DNA from 3 places in the Paraglaciecola aquimarina genome. Region 3 is predicted to be linked to each of the others. Evidence: predicted binding sites of a transcription regulator. Region 3 holds the regulator's gene; each other region holds the start of a gene.
The links. Region 3 encodes sigma-54, which starts transcription at its own class of promoters, with help from an activator protein. Its sites were predicted from a motif close to GTTGGCACGNNNNTNGNNT; they were not measured.

Region 1 (5,594 bases), 2.5 Mb from region 3:
CACTGTTTCCGCGGTGGTATTGATTTTAGTGACTCGAATAACTGCATGATTACGTAATACTTTATGAGAAAGTTCATTTAGCGCCGGAGACGATGTGGCTGAAAACAACAATGTTTGATGTTGTTTCGTGGCATGCTGTAAGATATTTTGTACATCTGCAATAAAGCCCATGTCTAACATACGGTCAGCTTCATCTAGCACGACAAATTCAACCTTAGCTAAATTTATGTTACTTAAGGTCATATGTTCTAATAAACGTCCAGGCGTAGAAATAACGATATCTACGCCACTTTTTAATTTGGCCGACTGGCCCCCCATTTTTACGCCACCAAATAAAGCCGTAACCGTTAGGTTGGTAAATTGCGCATAAGCGCTAATTGTATTAGCTAATTGCTCCGCTAACTCTCTGGTCGGAGTGAGGATCAATGCTCTAGGGCTTCCGCTCACTGTTGCTTGTGGGGTATCTAGCAACTTTTGTAGAATAGGTAGAGCAAAAGCCGCCGTTTTACCGGTACCCGTTTGGGCGTTAACTAATAGGTCTTTACCACGTCGAGCTGGTACTATTGCTTGCTCTTGAACCGGTGTTAAGTCTGCATATCCACAAACCTCGATAGCTTGTTGGAGTTCTTTGGCTAAACCTAAATTGGCGAATTTCATATCGAGGATCCTGTATTTGTGCTAAAACGAGGGCGGAATATACAGTATTTTGTTGAATAAAGTCAGCTAGATTGGCTTTTTTATGTACTAAATTGAGGATTAAAGATACCGCTCACCTAAGTAAGCGGTCCAGGGAATATGGCAGGTCACTACGCTGCCATACTATATAGTCGCTATTTAGCGGCAAAAAGTTCAATCTAGATCTTAAAAAAGAGAAAATAAATGAAAAAATCTATAATTTGTGCGGTTTTTATATTGTTAACCGCCTGTGACAAAAACGAAGTGGGCGATATCTCCTTAGGCGCATTTACCACCAAAGATATTAAGTTGAATACACTCGTTGATCCTATTGTTACAGGGGTAACTTGTCATGTTGCCAGTATTGAAGCTGATCTCAGTTTTTCGGATCCTTCTGATAGTTCAATTGCGTGTCGACAGACTGGCGAGATTACAGCACAAATGATCGCGCAAATTGATAAGAGTAAATCTGGTGAAATTGTGTTTAAAAAATCAAAGAGTGTATTTTTTAAGACAATGAAAATTCGCCGTATTTATGATCCTAAAAATCAAACCTTGATGTATGTGTCGTATTCTACCAAAGAGACCTCTGGTAGTTTCAAACACAGTTTGTCTACCGTGCCCTTATGGGGAACCAAAGCGTACGTGCCCCAAGTGCAAGCGAACTAGGAGATTAAATTGACCGGTGCATATTGTTGGTGCATTAACTGGTGCTATTGCACCATTTTGGGTTTTAATTACCTCTTCGCTATTGATGTTTATTGATAAGAAGCTAGTTTTGACTGCCAAATATTTTGGCTTATAGATTGCATTACCCTCGTTACTAGTCGATACATATTCGTTCGGATAATCAATTGCAAGACAAAGCTCCAGCTAATGGGCGAAAAAGTGCACGGACAAAAGGGCAGGGAAGTGCACACCAAAAAACGACCCCAAACGTATCAAAAGAACTGCGTATTCTGTTAATTGACGACAATAGTGAACGTGTCGCTTCGTTAACCGCGGCCTTGAATAACTCTCGCTATATTGTTAGTCATTTAGCTAGCCCCGAATCACATTTGCTAAAGCATGTTGATCAGATTAAGCCCGATATTATTGTGATCGACATAGAGTCTCCAAATCGAGACATTCTAGAAAGCTTGAGTACTATATCTCAATACGATCCAAAGCCTGTGGTTATGTTTGCTGAAGAAGAAGGCACAGATGCGATTAACCAGTCAATTGAGTCTGGCGTGAGTGCATATGTCGTAGGTGACTTAGACTTAAAAAGAGTAAAGCCTATTCTAGATGCCGCCGTGGCGAGGTTTACAGAATTTCAAAAACTAAAAAATGAACTGACAGAAACCAAACAAGCGCTTGCATCAAGAGATCTAGTTGATCAAGCAAAAAGATTACTAATGAAGAAAAAGAATCTCGCAGAGGATGAGGCTTATCGAGCCATGCGAAAGACAGCAATGGACACCGGACAAAAACTAGATGATGTGGCCAGAACGCTTATTTCTTTGTTAAATACCATATAAATGACAGGTTAAGAGATGATAAAACCGGAACAAACAGAATTGACACTTGGCTTTATCCCGTTAACTGATTCTGCTCCCGTTGTGGCGGCCTACGAATTGGGTTTTTTGAACAATGGGGACTAAATGTTACATTAGAAAAGCAAAATTCATGGGCAACATTACGCGATAAACTACACGCCGGTGTGCTCGACGCTGCGCAAATGTTGGCCCCTATGCCGTTGGCCAGCTCCTTAGGAATAGGGTGCAGTAAAACAGAAGTTATCACCCCATTTGTATTAAGTTTAAATGGTAATGCTATTACCTTATCGCAAAAAATGCATGAGGAAATACTGAGTGAAAATACCTTAACTCATCTTACTTTGCCACTCGCCGCATACTTGTTGCGTAGTGTGATTAGAAAGCGCAAGTTAGAAAATAAGCCTAAATTGAAATTTGCAACGGTATTTCCTTATAGTTGCCATTTTTATCAACTTCGAGATTGGTTGATGTCAGCGAAAATCGCCGCAGATGATGTAGATATTGTAGTCGTACCGCCGGTAAATATGGTTGAGCATATGGCGGCAGGACATATTGACGGGTTTTGTGTTGGCGGCCCTTGGAATGCGCAAGCCGTGCGTGCGGGCATTGGTTTAACGGGCTTAACTTCGTATGATATTTGGCAAGACTCGCCCGAGAAGGTGCTCGGTATATTAGGCTCTTTCTATGCTCAAAAACCTAATACCGTGTTGGCCTTGACTGCGGCACTACAACAAGCTTGCATATGGTTAGAAAGTACACCGAATCGATTTGAAGCCGCGATAATGCTAACGCAACCTAAGTACTTACATGCACCACTAGATATTATTGCGCCATCTTTGCTAGGCATTTGTTTAACGGGTAAATCTAGCCCATCACGATCAGTACCGTCATACAATCAGTTTTATCGTTCAGATGATGTATCTATTAACCTACCAGAGCACGTGAGAGGGGAGTGGTTGATTTCAAAAATGCGCGATGCGGGACAATTAAAAAATGTTTACGTACCCAATGACATTGCAAAAAAAGTATTTCGTTCAGACATTTATCGTCAAATGAAGTCTACTTTTGACGTTAAGCGCTAAGTTATTTCATGGATCGCTGAGGATGTGGCGTTTTCACAGTTTTGCTAAAATCATCGACAATAAAGATACGCGAGCCTATCCATAAGTGAGTGAAAAATTGACCAAGACGAGGTTTAAGCTTTGACTTATACCTCTGACACGACGTTAAAGCCACCGTAAATTAATCGTTTGCCATCGAACGGCATTGGAGATTGGTCAGGATGCATTTTGGGATCACCCATTGCTAGCTTCCATCCTGAATCACGTATTTCCTTTGATGGCCAAATTACCCATGAGAATACTACCGTTTCATCGTCTTTTTTTGCACCGCCATAGGCAATGATGTCTGTTCTCCATCAGGTACATCATCACCCCACGTATCGACTACCTTTAACGCACCATACTGCTTTAAAACAGCGGCCATTATCTTAGCGTGTTGAATAAAAAGCGTTTTATTTTCATTCGGTACAGCTGCTACAAACCCATCTATATATGACATTTTCTATCCTTAAATCAGAGTAAGTTGTTCTGGGGGGCGTACAAATGTTGCTCAAAAATTATACGCCTGCACTTACCCATTTTTCAATACCAAGCGCTTCCATTATAAATTCCACCGACAATGCAGCCAAAATCATGCCCATAATTCTGGTCAGAAGGGACGCTCCTCCCATGCCAATTAGTCTAATAATGGCACCAGAAAACAGCAGTAAAATAAGTGTGATAAGGAGAACTGCCAGTACCGTAGCAGATGTGTAAATTTGTTCTTCTATGGTATACACATGATTATCAGTTATTAGAATGACGGCCAGTATTGCACCTATAGTGAAGCCGTGGCTGGGATCGCCAAGGGAAATACTGAAATATCATGTTTGGCTTCAATCTTGTTGTCAGGTGCTCCATTTGAAAAAACCATTTGTAAGCCAAATAGGAAAAGAATAATCCCTCCAGCCACTTGAAATGAAAGCAAACTAATCCCCATAGCACCGAGTAGCAGTTGTCCAACCAGTATTGCTCCAAGCAAAATTAGCGTAGCGTACAGAACTGTTTTATATGCGGTTTTTCGTCGTTCCTTGGCTGAATAGGTGGCAGTGAGACCAGCAAAAAGCGCCATAGTGCCGATTGGATCAATAGTGGCCCATACGATTAAAAAATCATGTAATACTTTATCTATCATTAGGCGATCCTATTTGATTTGCTTAAGGTCAATGAATCATTTCGCCACTCTATTTCATCACTCTATTGAGTTGTTGAATTGAACCATAGCGACGAGTTTTTTGTTTATTGTAGGTGAAAGTAATTAGGCCATACTAACAACCCAAATGATATAGGCTTCGTTGTTATGAAACGTTAATAAGTGTGTACTAATAGATAATTTAGCTTGAAATTTAACGGCTTATCCATTGCAACAAAGAGCGCACGAATGCTGGTTTGCCGAGCATCTGTCGACTGGCAAAATAGTGTGCTGGAAAGGAACGAGCAGGCAAACAAAGTGTGCGTAATTTTTAGGATAAATTTAGTTGTCAATGTGTTTGTGCTACGACCCTATTAGGGAGCTAATTAGCACTGCATCAGTGCGTTGCTGCACTCTTATGGTGGTGAAAATGACAATGTTGATATTTGCTAACTGTCTAAGTGATTGATATTAAGTGTAAAAACGTAGTGGCATTATTTGTGCTTTATTTTGTGCAGTTCAACTCGATGTACACTGGCATTTAATTACAAACAGTTGCAAAACTCGTTCTAACATTTTTATTGAAAAAATTGGTCATAGTTAACACAACGTTGTGTTTAGTATGGACTGGCAATGTAGCCCACAAACCTTTACTTATAGGTAAATGTTTGTGGGTTTTTTTTGGCAAATATATAGGTAGGAATGGCTAGTCAGTTTAGCTTGCGCATTCTAAAAACATAAAAGGCTCTAAATATAATGAGTGTTGAAAAATTTAATTTACTCTCTTTCACTGGCAAGATGAAAACCCTGCATCTTTCTTGGATGGCATTTTTTATTACGTTTGTTGTGTGGTTCAATATGGCCCCGCTAAAAGGGGCAATTGTTGATGGTGTCGGCTTGACCTTAAGTGAATGGAAAACGCTGTTGATTATTAATGTGGCGTTAACCATCCCCGCGCGGGTCATTATTGGCGCATTGACCGATAAGTTTGGACCTAGGTTAGTGTATTCCAGCTTACTGGCTATTTGTTCTATTCCCTGTTTCGCCTTCGCGTTAGCCGACAGTTTTGGCCAATTATTGATCGCCCGTTTTGCGTTAGGGTGTATTGGAGCAGGTTTTGTTGTGGGTATCCGTATGGTAAGTGAGTGG
Region 2 (5,594 bases), 4.4 Mb from region 3:
GCACTAGTACCAAAAGTATCGTTAATCGTTACAATGAAAGCCCCGTCGCCATCAGAAGAGTTGATATCAGCAGAGAAACCATTTAGTGTAGAAAAATCAGCAGCTGGCGCTAGACCATCTACGTCAAGAGCTGAAGAGTTATCAAGACCGTCCCACTGAACTTCAACGCCCCACGACTCATCTGCTGGAACAGCACCACCGTTACCAAGGCCGCTTGATGCAATTAGCAACTGGTTGTTTCTAACTTCGGCAGAAACACGTGCATCTTGAGCTGCTGTAAGTATGATATCACGCTCGCCACCAAGAATGTCAGCACCTGTTGCAGAAGCGCTATTTGAGCTATTTGATGCTTGGAAATAAGCTTGGTCGTCAGAAAACAAATCTACTACTTGGTTAGCAGATGCAGAGATGCTACCTAGTGCGAAAGCGGCCATAGTTGTTCTTAAAAGTAGTGTTCTAAACATATTAAACTCCAAAATATAATTATAAAATTAACAGCATTACTACAAGAGATATACTTGCTAAAGCTATATCTGTGCCAACTTTTATTTTTGTTATATTACAGTGGGTTAGGGGTTTTTATCTATTTGGTTTTCTAGGTATTGTAAAAAAGTCCGACTATTATGAGTGTTATATGCAAGTTGGGTCGGGGAGGTTTTTGTGCCATAAAGGGCTATTTCAGCAACACTTAAGGTTAGTTATTCGTGTTGCCACAAAGGTATTTTATTTATTGAAGTGGTAAACGTTCATCTACCCCCCACAATACTAAGCAATGATGTTGTGACTCAAGCGGGGTTTTGAATGGGGGAATATGTCTGGTTAATATCAGATGTGTTAAAACAAAAAGGCCGCTAATAAGCGGCCTTGATGCTAAATAAAATATTCAATTAAGCTTTACGACGTGCAAGTCCAGCGAAACCAATTAAGCCAAGACCTAAAATTGCAAGGCTTGAAGGAGCGGGTACAGCGCGGATAGCTGCTACACGAATATCTGTATCACCAGAAGACGCTAAGTTAAGCACGATTGAACCAATAGAGCTTAAGTCTAACGATGCAGACACTGCAGTGAACAAAGAGAAAGGAATAGAGAACGTCTGAGGCGAACCTAAATCTACTTTCGTAAAGCCAAACGTTTTTATGGCACTAGTACCAAAAGTATCGTTAATCGTTACAATGAAAGCCCCGTCGCCATCAGAAGAGTTGATGTCAGCAGTGAAGCCATTTAATGACGAAAAATCAGCAGATGGTGATAGACCATCTACGTCAAGAACTGAAGAGTTATCAATACCGTCCCACTGAACCTCAACGCTCCATGACTCGTCTGGTGCAATAGTACCAGAGCCGCTAAGGCCGCTTGATGCAATTAGCAACTGGTTGTTTCTAACTTCGGCAGAAACACGTGCATCTTTAGCTGCTACAAGTGCGATATCACGCTCACCACCAAGAATGTCAGCACCTGTTGCAGAAGCGCTATTTGAGCTATTTGATGCTTGGAAATAAGCTTGGTCGTCAGAAAACAAATCTACTACTTGGTTAGCAGATGCAGAGATGCTACCAAGCAATAAAGATGCTACGGCTGTTTTTACTAAAATTGATTTCAACATGGTTAATCCTTTATTAATATATGTTTTGTTATTTGCCTATTCGTGCTTCTAGACAAAAAACGTTGGTTAAATGAAGCAATCTCTTATATGCATCACCTGTGCCATAATTATTAACCTTATATATTTCATTTATTTACGTGTTTTGCTAGAAAAACGTAAAATTGAAATTTCCAAAATTGTAAAAAATACAGACACATTTTTTACTCTGCTTTGTTAGGAATATACTTAAGATCTTCCAACGATTTTCTAATAGAACGGCTGCTTGGTCGGCTACTTTGCCCGACTCTACCAAAATAGCAGACTCGATTGACAGGAATATCGCCCATTAGCTCAACATACAAGGACTCCATTTCTCGAGCATTCTTAATGGTCGCTAAATTGTCAGTAAATTTTACGTTTCTACGTAGATACTCTGAAAATATTATTTGCGTGTACTCAGGTTGAAATCCTAAGCCTAACTTGTCTGTTGTAAGCCAAAAACGTTGTAATGCCGCTCCCGCTTTCATGTAGTCAGTCTCTGCTATGCATTCTTCAGGCGCAACTAAAGCAAAGTGTGCAGAACATTTTATGCTAGTCATAAAATCCATAATAAACCGAGGAACAACTGTACCTGCTAGATACTTGCCCATAAATTCAAATTGTGGCCAGTCTTTACTCAGTGCTGATTTCATCATTGCGCGCATCATAGGACCCACGCCTAAGGCTTTGTCGGGTATTTTGTCGGTGCTGTGCTGTTTTCCCCAGTCAATTATTTTTTGGTGATGGCTATGTGCTTCTTTCATCGACACGCGAGTGTAAGCGTTTCCGTATATTAACTTCGCTACTTGATACCTAAGCTTTAAAGGTTCGAACCAAACGATACTAAACCCTTCGGGTAGAGCGTTGATGAGTTCATTTTTTTGGATGTCGGTTAACGCTTTAGTGCCCATCCATTTACGTTGCACGCAGCGCGTTCTGACATGTGGGATCAACTCGTCAAACTCCACTGTTTTATCTGCAACTAAGCTTAGTTTATAGGTTGGATTTTCATCGCTACTGGTTTCTGCTTGTTCCACTTCTATTTTGTGACCAGATTCTGATGCGCATATTTTGGCGGTTTCAATTAGTGCACCAATGGCAAACTTGCTGGCGTTACCTTGCAGGTCGTATACACAAGAATGACGGGTATCCCTGCCATGTACGGTACAGGTCATATCAGAAGTGAATTCAAACGACCAACACTGCTCGTTATCACCGCTCGGTGCCCACTTTGCACCATCCATCACTTTTTGAATGGGAGTCATATCATCATCGAAGGTCAAAGGAGCTTGTGGGGTGAGAACGATTTTTTTAACTTGGTTAAACATGAATTTTTGTAACGGGTTTTTATTTCCCCAAGGGCGCCACGTTTTCTTTACGGTATTTAAGTAACCGTCAAAGTGCAAGCCATGAGGTGCTGTGCGCACATCGCCTCGATTAAGCAATATCTTAAGTACGTATGTGCCAGCTAGGCCTCCACAAAACTTAACTCCCATTGGAGTTGATGGAACCTTTTTATTAATAAAATCAGTAGTGGTTGGGTCGATCAAATAGTGGCGTTGCATCATAGTGGGTGATAACCCGATGGTTAATTTCACTAGTTTCTCTTCTTCTGTCTGGCAAGAGTCTAGATCAAAATATTCGGAAAAAGACATGCTACCGGGCATAAAACATAATAGCGAAGCACCCATTGCCATAGGGGCGGCTGTCACCACAGGAATACCTAATTCTTCGCAGCGTTTGAATACCATTAATCTTGCATTCATTGCAAAGAAATCAAGGCCATCCACGTAAACGTCTACATCTTTGAGGAATTCGTCAACGTTGCTTTCATTTACCCCTTCTGGAAAGTCATCAATATGTGCATTTGGATTAATATCTAAGCAAATATCATGCATAACTTGGTTTTTCGGCTTGTCGATGGTAGACATAAACGCGCCTGCTTGGCGGTTAAAATTATGCACTTCGAATTCATCGAAGTCAGAAATGCTGAATCGTCCGATACCTAATCTACTGAGGGTGACAACATGCTCACTACCTACGCCACCACAGCCAGCGATGGCCACTTTTTTGTATTTTAGCAGCCTTTGCTCTTCTTTCGATACCCAGCCAATATTTCTTGAAAATGCTCTATTATAATTAAACATCGATAACACCCCTAGTGGTGGTAAGGTTAATCTTAAATATGATCTAACTTGTTCATTTCTTTTGAGTTTTTACGGAATGGTTAAGAGACTTACGAATGCCTTTTAACATTATTTGGAAACCTATAGTGTGAGGTTTTCCATCAGCAATGATGGATTGATATAATATGGCGCTCTTTTTCCATGGTAGTCAACAGTCGGGCCGATTTGTTCAAACTGAATTCCTACAAATCTCATGCTCCTAGCGAGCCTTGGCTCCATCATGACGAACGTATGTTTAATGCCGTTTTCAATGACAATTGATGCAGCCGAAAGGTACAAACCAACCGCTATAAATGGAAAACATCTCAACTCGTTTTCAGAATACACTTCTTGGTTGATTACACCGGTTGCCGCACCTTTAAATTTATCCGTTTGACGTTTTCTAAATCGACTAGGGACTGCTAGCCGGGATATTTCGCATATTTCGTGGGGCTCGTAATCGCTGGGATTAATTTTCCCTGTGGAAATAGAATTCAAGCAGTATTTCTGAATCGGAATTATTTCTCCCGGTTTTTGTGGGCGCACAATTCTGACTGTACCAGCGTAACCTGAGGTGGGTAAATGTTGAATTAAACAGTGGCTGGAGTAACTGTCAAAATCGTCGAATTCTAACTTACTTTCGTTTTCTTCCTCAAAGCCAAGTTCTTCACAATACACATCGTGCCGGATACGGAACGCTTGTTTACGACATTCATCAGAAACGGCTTCGACAGGACCTAAGTAAGTCGAAAAATGTCTCGCAACTGTTTTAACTTCGTGATTAACAGCGTAATCCATTACTTTCTTTACCAATGGGCCAATTATAGGGGTCTTAGCAAATTTCTTTAGTTTTTTCACGTTTTAGTCCGTTGCTGTTCTGTAAATTATCAATTGTTGTTGCTTTTTCTTGCAAGCCTATTGGGTACGTATTGTAGCGCGGTTTGATACCCAGCTTGATATAACTGCTCTTTCTGTTGGATCGTTATATTAAAATCAACAGGTGAAAGTTCACCAGTATTGACAATAATAGTGTTTTTCCAATACTGGTCGTGCACATACTCTCGAGACATGGCAGTCATAAATGTTCTAACTAACATCATCACATATTGTTTTATAGGTAACCAACTTTTTTTAAATTCGGTGTCGGTCACTTGGTCGCTTTTTAATCTAAAACAAATGACTTGTGTGCCTTTGCCATCCCAGTCTTTGTATAATGCGTCTTCAGATAATATTGCTCCATCAACTAATACATGGTGCTTGTATGACTGAAAACTAAAAACAGCGGGATAGACATAGAAAACCTTACGGCTTTTGATACTTTTAGGTCGGGAGAATTTAGTTTGTTGAAAGTGACCGGACCACCACCATTTACATCGGTTGCTAAAATGTTTAGGTTGTAAGGGATTTGCGAGAACGTTTTGCCTTTTAGCTTTTCATCCATCCAACTTTCAAACTTATCGCCAGTGCTTAAACCACCTTGAAACAACAAAGTGATAATGCTGAAGCCTCGAAATTGCTTGAAGTCAGTATTCGCTGCGAGCTGTTTAATCTCTTTTAAAGGCATACCAGAACAATACAGTGATGAGACAATAGAGCCTCCAGACACCCCCACTATATGATCAAATGTAATGTCAAGTTTAACTAAGGCATCTAAAATCCCTATGTGAGCAGATAAACGTGTACCCCCTCCAGAGAAAATGGGTATAACCTGTTTCATTTCCAGCTTCTCCATATTAAACCTGCCTAGGTTAAAAATTCGTTTAGTTATCGGATGAATTTCTGATATATCAAGCCTAAATATTCATGA
Region 3 (5,594 bases):
GCTTGCAAGCTCATGTTGTCCTGCAAAGGTAAAGTCATTGTGTGCGGCATGGGGAAGTCTGGGCACATAGGCAATAAAATTTCAGCGACGCTTGCGAGCACCGGCACGCCAGCTTTTTTCATGCACCCAGCAGAAGCCAACCACGGTGACTTAGGCATGTTGACCGAGCAAGACATTCTACTCGCCATTTCCAATTCCGGAGATACAGCTGAGTTATTAGCCTTAATTCCGGTAGTAAAACGCTTAGGTGTGCCAATCATAGCAATGACCTCAAACGCTAAATCTACTTTAGGTCAATACGCAGACATTAACCTGTGTATCAAAGTGGAAAAAGAAGCCTGTTCTCTAGGTTTAGCTCCCACCTCTAGCACCACAGCCACCTTGGTAATGGGAGATGCGCTTGCGGTGGCGTTATTAGATGAACGAGGGTTTACCTCTGAAGACTTTGCTCTATCTCATCCAGGAGGCTCATTAGGTAAGAAACTACTCTTGTCATTACACGACATTATGGTTAAAGGGGATTGCTTGCCACTAGTTGCACCTGAACAGACGCTGCGCCAAGCTCTGGTTGAAATATCGAAAAAAGCACTCGGCATGACGGGAATAGTTAATACTAATGGCCAGTTATTAGGTATATTTACCGATGGCGACTTACGCAGAGTGCTCGACAACAAAATTGATGTACACCAAACCACGATACAAGCAATTATGACTAGCAACAGCATTACAGCGTCACCAGACATGCTAGCTGCCGAAGTGTTACAACTTATGCAAAAGCACAAGATCAACTCTTTGTTTGTCACCGATGCTAACAACAAGCCTATAGGGGCAATCAACATGCAAATATTACTGCAAGCAGGCATCATCTAATGCCTTCTATCGAGACGCCTTATGGCCCAATCAGTCATGTATTAATGCAGCAACTAAAAGCCGTTAAATTGTTGGCTTGCGACGTAGATGGGGTTTTTTCCGATGGCCGAATTTACATGGGCCAAGACGGCGAAGAACTTAAAGCATTTCATACTAAAGATGGATATGGCATAAAGGCGCTACAGAACATAGGCGTACAAGTCGCCATCATCACTGGACGTAGTTCGAATATGGTCGAAAATCGCATGACAGCTTTAGGGGTGAAGCACATTTTACAAGGCTGTGAAGACAAACAACCGGCTCTCCAAAAGTTACAAGCTAAGCTTGCTATACCTGTAAGTGCAACCGCGGCCATTGGTGATGATATGCCAGATGTAGGCATGTTTAACGCTGCAAATTTAAGTGTTTGTGTACAAGATGGTCATCCATATGTTGCTCAGCATGCTGATTACGTTACCCAAACAAAAGGCGGATTTGGTGCAGTACGAGAATTATGCGATTTAATTTTACTAGCCAACAACCAATTAAAACTCATCCACGGCTCTAGCGTATGAACCGAACAACCATATGTATCGCGCTATTATTTATACTTGCCTTAAGCCTTAGCTTACCGGGTTGGTTGAAAAAAGAACAAGACTTGCCAGTAACACAAACCGAAGAAGCATGGATCCCTAACTACCAAGCTAAGAAAATGCGTAGCACTCTTTACGATAAAACCGGTAATATTAATCATCAAGTATTTGCTGAGTATATGGAAAACTACGATTTACTGGGCTTCACCCTTTTTAAGCGACCAGAGTATTTATTGTATTCTCAAACTCGTCATCCATGGCAAGTAAATGCCCAAGAAGGTACATTGTATGAAGACCAACGCTTACAATTTGAAACCGATGTAGAAATAAAAAGTCTGAATGACGATGGTTATATGCAAATTATACGCACACAATTTGTCGAAATAAACTTGATAGACAAAACCATGACCTCAGATCAGGCTGTAGAAATTGTCGGTCCGAATTATGTCATTAACAGCAACGGTTTTACCGTTAGCCTTGAAACCCAAAGATACGAGTTATTAGATCATGTTAAAACCGTTTACCAGCCATCTCCTCAAAACTAGTTTAGTCCTAGTTTTCTTGAGCTCAGCCTCTAGTTTTGCTGGCAAAGAAGACTTTACTAAAACAATAAAAGTTGCCTCCAATTATCAAGAAGGTGACGGTATCAATAAACAGGCAATATATCGAGGCAATGTACAAATTAGCCAAGGCACCTTAATGGTAAAAGCCGACGAAGTTCAGGTTGACGCCAGTTTAGGTGAAGGCAAAGAAGTCTTCATTGCTAGCGGAAATCCAGCGGAATATTCACAACAACAAGAAGATGGCAGCACAGTTAAAGCAAAAGCCAATCAAATTATGTATAAACGCGCCACGCGTTCATTGTCACTTGATGGTGATGCACTAATCGAGCAAAACTCGAGCAGCGTAAAAGGAAATTCAATATTGTTTAATATGGAGCTTGAACAAATTATCGCTCAAGGTAACAATCAAGAAAGTGGCCGTGTTATCACGATATTCCAACCTGAATCTACTTCTGAAAGTAACGCCGCCAAACAACAGGAATCACAACCTTAATGGCCCAATTAAAAGCCACACATTTAGCTAAATCTTATAAATCTCGGCAAGTTGTACGGGATGTCAGCCTAGAAGTTTCAACTGGACAAATAGTAGGTTTATTGGGTCCAAATGGCGCAGGCAAAACGACCACTTTTTATATGATCGTGGGTCTAGTTCCTCTAGACAAAGGTGAAATTTATATCGATCAACAGGCACTGACGTTAGAGCCGATGCATGTTCGTGCGCGCCAAGGCATTGGTTATTTACCTCAAGAAGCTTCTATATTCCGAAAACTCACGGTTTATCAAAACTTGATGGCGATATTGCAAACGCGCAAGGAACTATCTAAAGAACAAAGAGAGCAACAAGCCGATTCATTACTCGACGAGTTTAATATCAACCATATTCGCAACAGCTTAGGTATGAGTTTGTCTGGTGGTGAACGCCGACGAGTAGAAATTGCTCGCGCTTTAGCAGCTGATCCTGAGTTTATTTTACTAGATGAACCTTTCGCCGGTGTTGACCCTATTTCAGTAAACGACATAAAAAAAATCATTCAACATTTGCGTGATCGAGGAATTGGTGTATTAATTACTGATCATAATGTACGGGAAACGCTAGACGTATGTGAAAAAGCTTACATTGTTAGCCATGGTGAACTGATAGCATCGGGTACTGCCGAAGAAGTTTTAAGTGATCAACGTGTAAGAGATGTATACCTGGGTGAGCAATTCAGGCTATAGTTAGGCCTTCGATTAGCTCGGCTGATATCAACAGAAATAAGTATAAGAAGTAAATGAAACCCTCTTTACAATTAAAATTTAGCCAACAACTCACAATGACACCACAGTTGCAGCAAGCAATTAAGCTTCTGCAATTGTCTACACTTGACCTGCAAACAGAGATACAAGAAGCACTTGATTCTAACCCTCTGCTTGAAGTTGATGAACAAGTAGATAATACAGGTGGTGACAAGGCATTAGAAACCAATCATGACGCAAATGGTGCGAATGACACGGCGGAAGTTAATGTCGATAATATAGAGTCTGGTGATGCCTTACAAAACAATGATATTCCTGAAGATTTGCCTTTAGACAGTACCTGGGATGAATATTTAAGCGCATCATCGGCACCGGCCCCGTCTACCTCTAGTAGCTCAGGCCCAGCAATGGACGACGACCAAGTATTCCAAGGTGAAACCACCGACAATATTCAAGATCATCTGCTTTGGCAAGTACGCCTAACCCATTTCAGTGACACAGACCAAGCCATTGCCGTAGCCATAATAGATTCGATCGATGAAGGCGGCTATCTAACCATTAGTACTGAAGAAGTACTGGCGAGTATGGATGACGAAGAAATTGAACTGGATGAAGTAGAAGTTGTTCTAAAACGTATTCAAATGCTCGATCCTATTGGCTCTGGCGCCAGAAGCGCGCAAGAGTGTTTATTGATTCAGCTTAAGCAATTTGCTGCCGACACCCCTTGGCTTGAAGAAGCCAAAATGCTGATCACCGACTATTGTGATCTAATTGGTAGTAAAGACTATCGTACGCTCATGCGTAAAACTCGATTGAAAGAAGATGAACTACGTGAAGCCATGCGCTTGTTGCAAACCTTAAATCCACGCCCGGGCACAGCGGTTGTAACCGGTGAGCCAGAATATGTCATTCCAGACGTATCGGTGAGTAAAAAGAATGGTCGCTGGGCCGTAGAGTTAAACCCAGACAGCCTGCCCAAACTAAATGTTAATCAACAATACGCAGCCATGAGCAAGAACGTTAAAAACAGTTCTGATGGCCAATTTATTCGATCTCATCTACAAGAAGCTAAGTGGTTTATAAAAAGTGTGGAAAGCCGCAACGAAACGCTACTTAAAGTGTCTAATTGTATAGTGCAGCAACAAATGGGCTTTTTTGAGCACGGCCCGGAAATGATGAAACCAATGGTGTTAAACGATGTAGCGGAAATGGTAGATATGCATGAGTCAACTATTTCAAGGGTTACCACCCAGAAGTACATGCATACACCTCGAGGCATTTTTGAACTTAAGTATTTTTTCTCTAGCCATGTAGCCACAGACGCAGGCGGAGAATGCTCATCAACTGCCATAAGGGCATTGATCAAAAAACTAGTCGCTGCTGAAAAGCCTAGCAAACCACTAAGCGACAGTAAAATTGCTCAATTGTTGGCCGACCAAGGTATTAAAGTGGCACGGCGGACAATAGCAAAGTACCGGGAATCATTGTTGATCCCCCCATCTAACCAACGTAAAAGCCTGTTGTAGGCGAAATTTAGAAGGAATAGGCAATATGCAAATTAACCTTACTGGTCATCACGTAGATATTACAGATTCTTTAAGAAACTATGTAGACACTAAATTCACTAAGTTAGAGCGACATTTTGAACACATTAATAATGTGCACGTTATATTAAATGTAGAGAAGCTGAATCAAAAAGCCGAAGCTACCGTTCACCTCAGCGGATCAGAGGTGTTTGCAACATCTGAGCACTCAGATATGTATGCAGCAATAGATGGTTTAATCGATAAACTTGATCGTCAAGTGATTAAACATAAGGAAAAAGTCAAACGCCATTAACACCAAGCATTAGAGGCTGTAATGGAATTAAAAAGCATTATCCATCCTGACTGCACACTTTGTGCAGTTCAGGGCAGTAGTAAAAAAGAATACTTGAACTCATCAGTCAAACCGCCATTCAAGTTGTGACTAACATCGATCAAGGCACAATACTCGCGAGTTTAATGTCCAGAGAAAAAATGGGCAGCACTGGTATTGGTAACGGTATTGCGTTACCTCATGGCCGCTTAAAAGGCCTTGAAAACGTTTTAGCAATAGTCGTCACCAGCGAATCGCCTATTCCCTATGATGCAATAGACAACCTTCCTGTTGATATTTTCATCGCTATTTTAGTACCAGAAGAACAGGCAAGTGAGCACTTAGGTACGTTATCTGCTATCGCACAGAAATTAACCAACAAAGACACCTTGCAACAAATACGAGACGCCAAAACTAATCAGGAATTATTTGAGGTAATGAGCTAAATGAAACTCATAATTATCAGCGGACGATCAGGCTCAGGTAAATCTGTGGT

Region 1: RS130_RS13775 (ANTAR domain-containing response regulator) is a predicted target of sigma-54. The motif match lies at 1,469-1,487, and genes of this name have one in related genera.
Region 2: RS130_RS22825 (PEP-CTERM sorting domain-containing protein) is a predicted target of sigma-54. The motif match lies at 1,692-1,710, and genes of this name have one in related genera.

What each region holds. Positions count from the first base shown of each region.
Region 1 covers NZ_JAWDIO010000002.1:2,771,859-2,777,452, forward strand. The annotation lists gene RS130_RS13765 (DEAD/DEAH box helicase) at 1-657, opposite strand, end outside; gene RS130_RS13770 (CreA family protein) at 880-1,344, shown strand; gene RS130_RS13775 (ANTAR domain-containing response regulator) at 1,626-2,195, shown strand; partial or broken gene RS130_RS13780 (CmpA/NrtA family ABC transporter substrate-binding protein) at 2,211-3,295, shown strand; partial or broken gene RS130_RS13785 (DUF1428 domain-containing protein) at 3,421-3,773, opposite strand; gene RS130_RS13790 (MarC family protein) at 3,832-4,053, opposite strand; gene RS130_RS13795 (MarC family protein) at 4,092-4,448, opposite strand; gene RS130_RS13800 (NarK family nitrate/nitrite MFS transporter) at 5,202-5,594, shown strand, end outside.
Region 2 covers NZ_JAWDIO010000002.1:4,594,800-4,600,393, reverse strand. The annotation lists gene RS130_RS22830 (PEP-CTERM sorting domain-containing protein) at 1-464, opposite strand, end outside; gene RS130_RS22825 (PEP-CTERM sorting domain-containing protein) at 888-1,604, opposite strand; gene RS130_RS22820 (ThiF family adenylyltransferase) at 1,805-3,769, opposite strand; partial or broken gene RS130_RS22815 (PEP-CTERM/exosortase system-associated acyltransferase) at 3,822-4,645, opposite strand; partial or broken gene RS130_RS22810 (patatin-like phospholipase family protein) at 4,675-5,504, opposite strand; gene RS130_RS22805 (YdcF family protein) at 5,552-5,594, opposite strand, start outside.
Region 3 covers NZ_JAWDIO010000002.1:241,250-246,843, forward strand. The annotation lists gene RS130_RS01825 (KpsF/GutQ family sugar-phosphate isomerase) at 1-870, shown strand, start outside; gene kdsC (3-deoxy-manno-octulosonate-8-phosphatase KdsC) at 870-1,424, shown strand; gene lptC (LPS export ABC transporter periplasmic protein LptC) at 1,421-1,987, shown strand; gene lptA (lipopolysaccharide transport periplasmic protein LptA) at 1,950-2,498, shown strand; gene lptB (LPS export ABC transporter ATP-binding protein) at 2,498-3,223, shown strand; gene RS130_RS01850 (RNA polymerase factor sigma-54) at 3,277-4,767, shown strand; gene hpf (ribosome hibernation promoting factor) at 4,793-5,080, shown strand; partial or broken gene RS130_RS01860 (PTS sugar transporter subunit IIA) at 5,102-5,544, shown strand; partial or broken gene rapZ (RNase adapter RapZ) at 5,545-5,594, shown strand, end outside.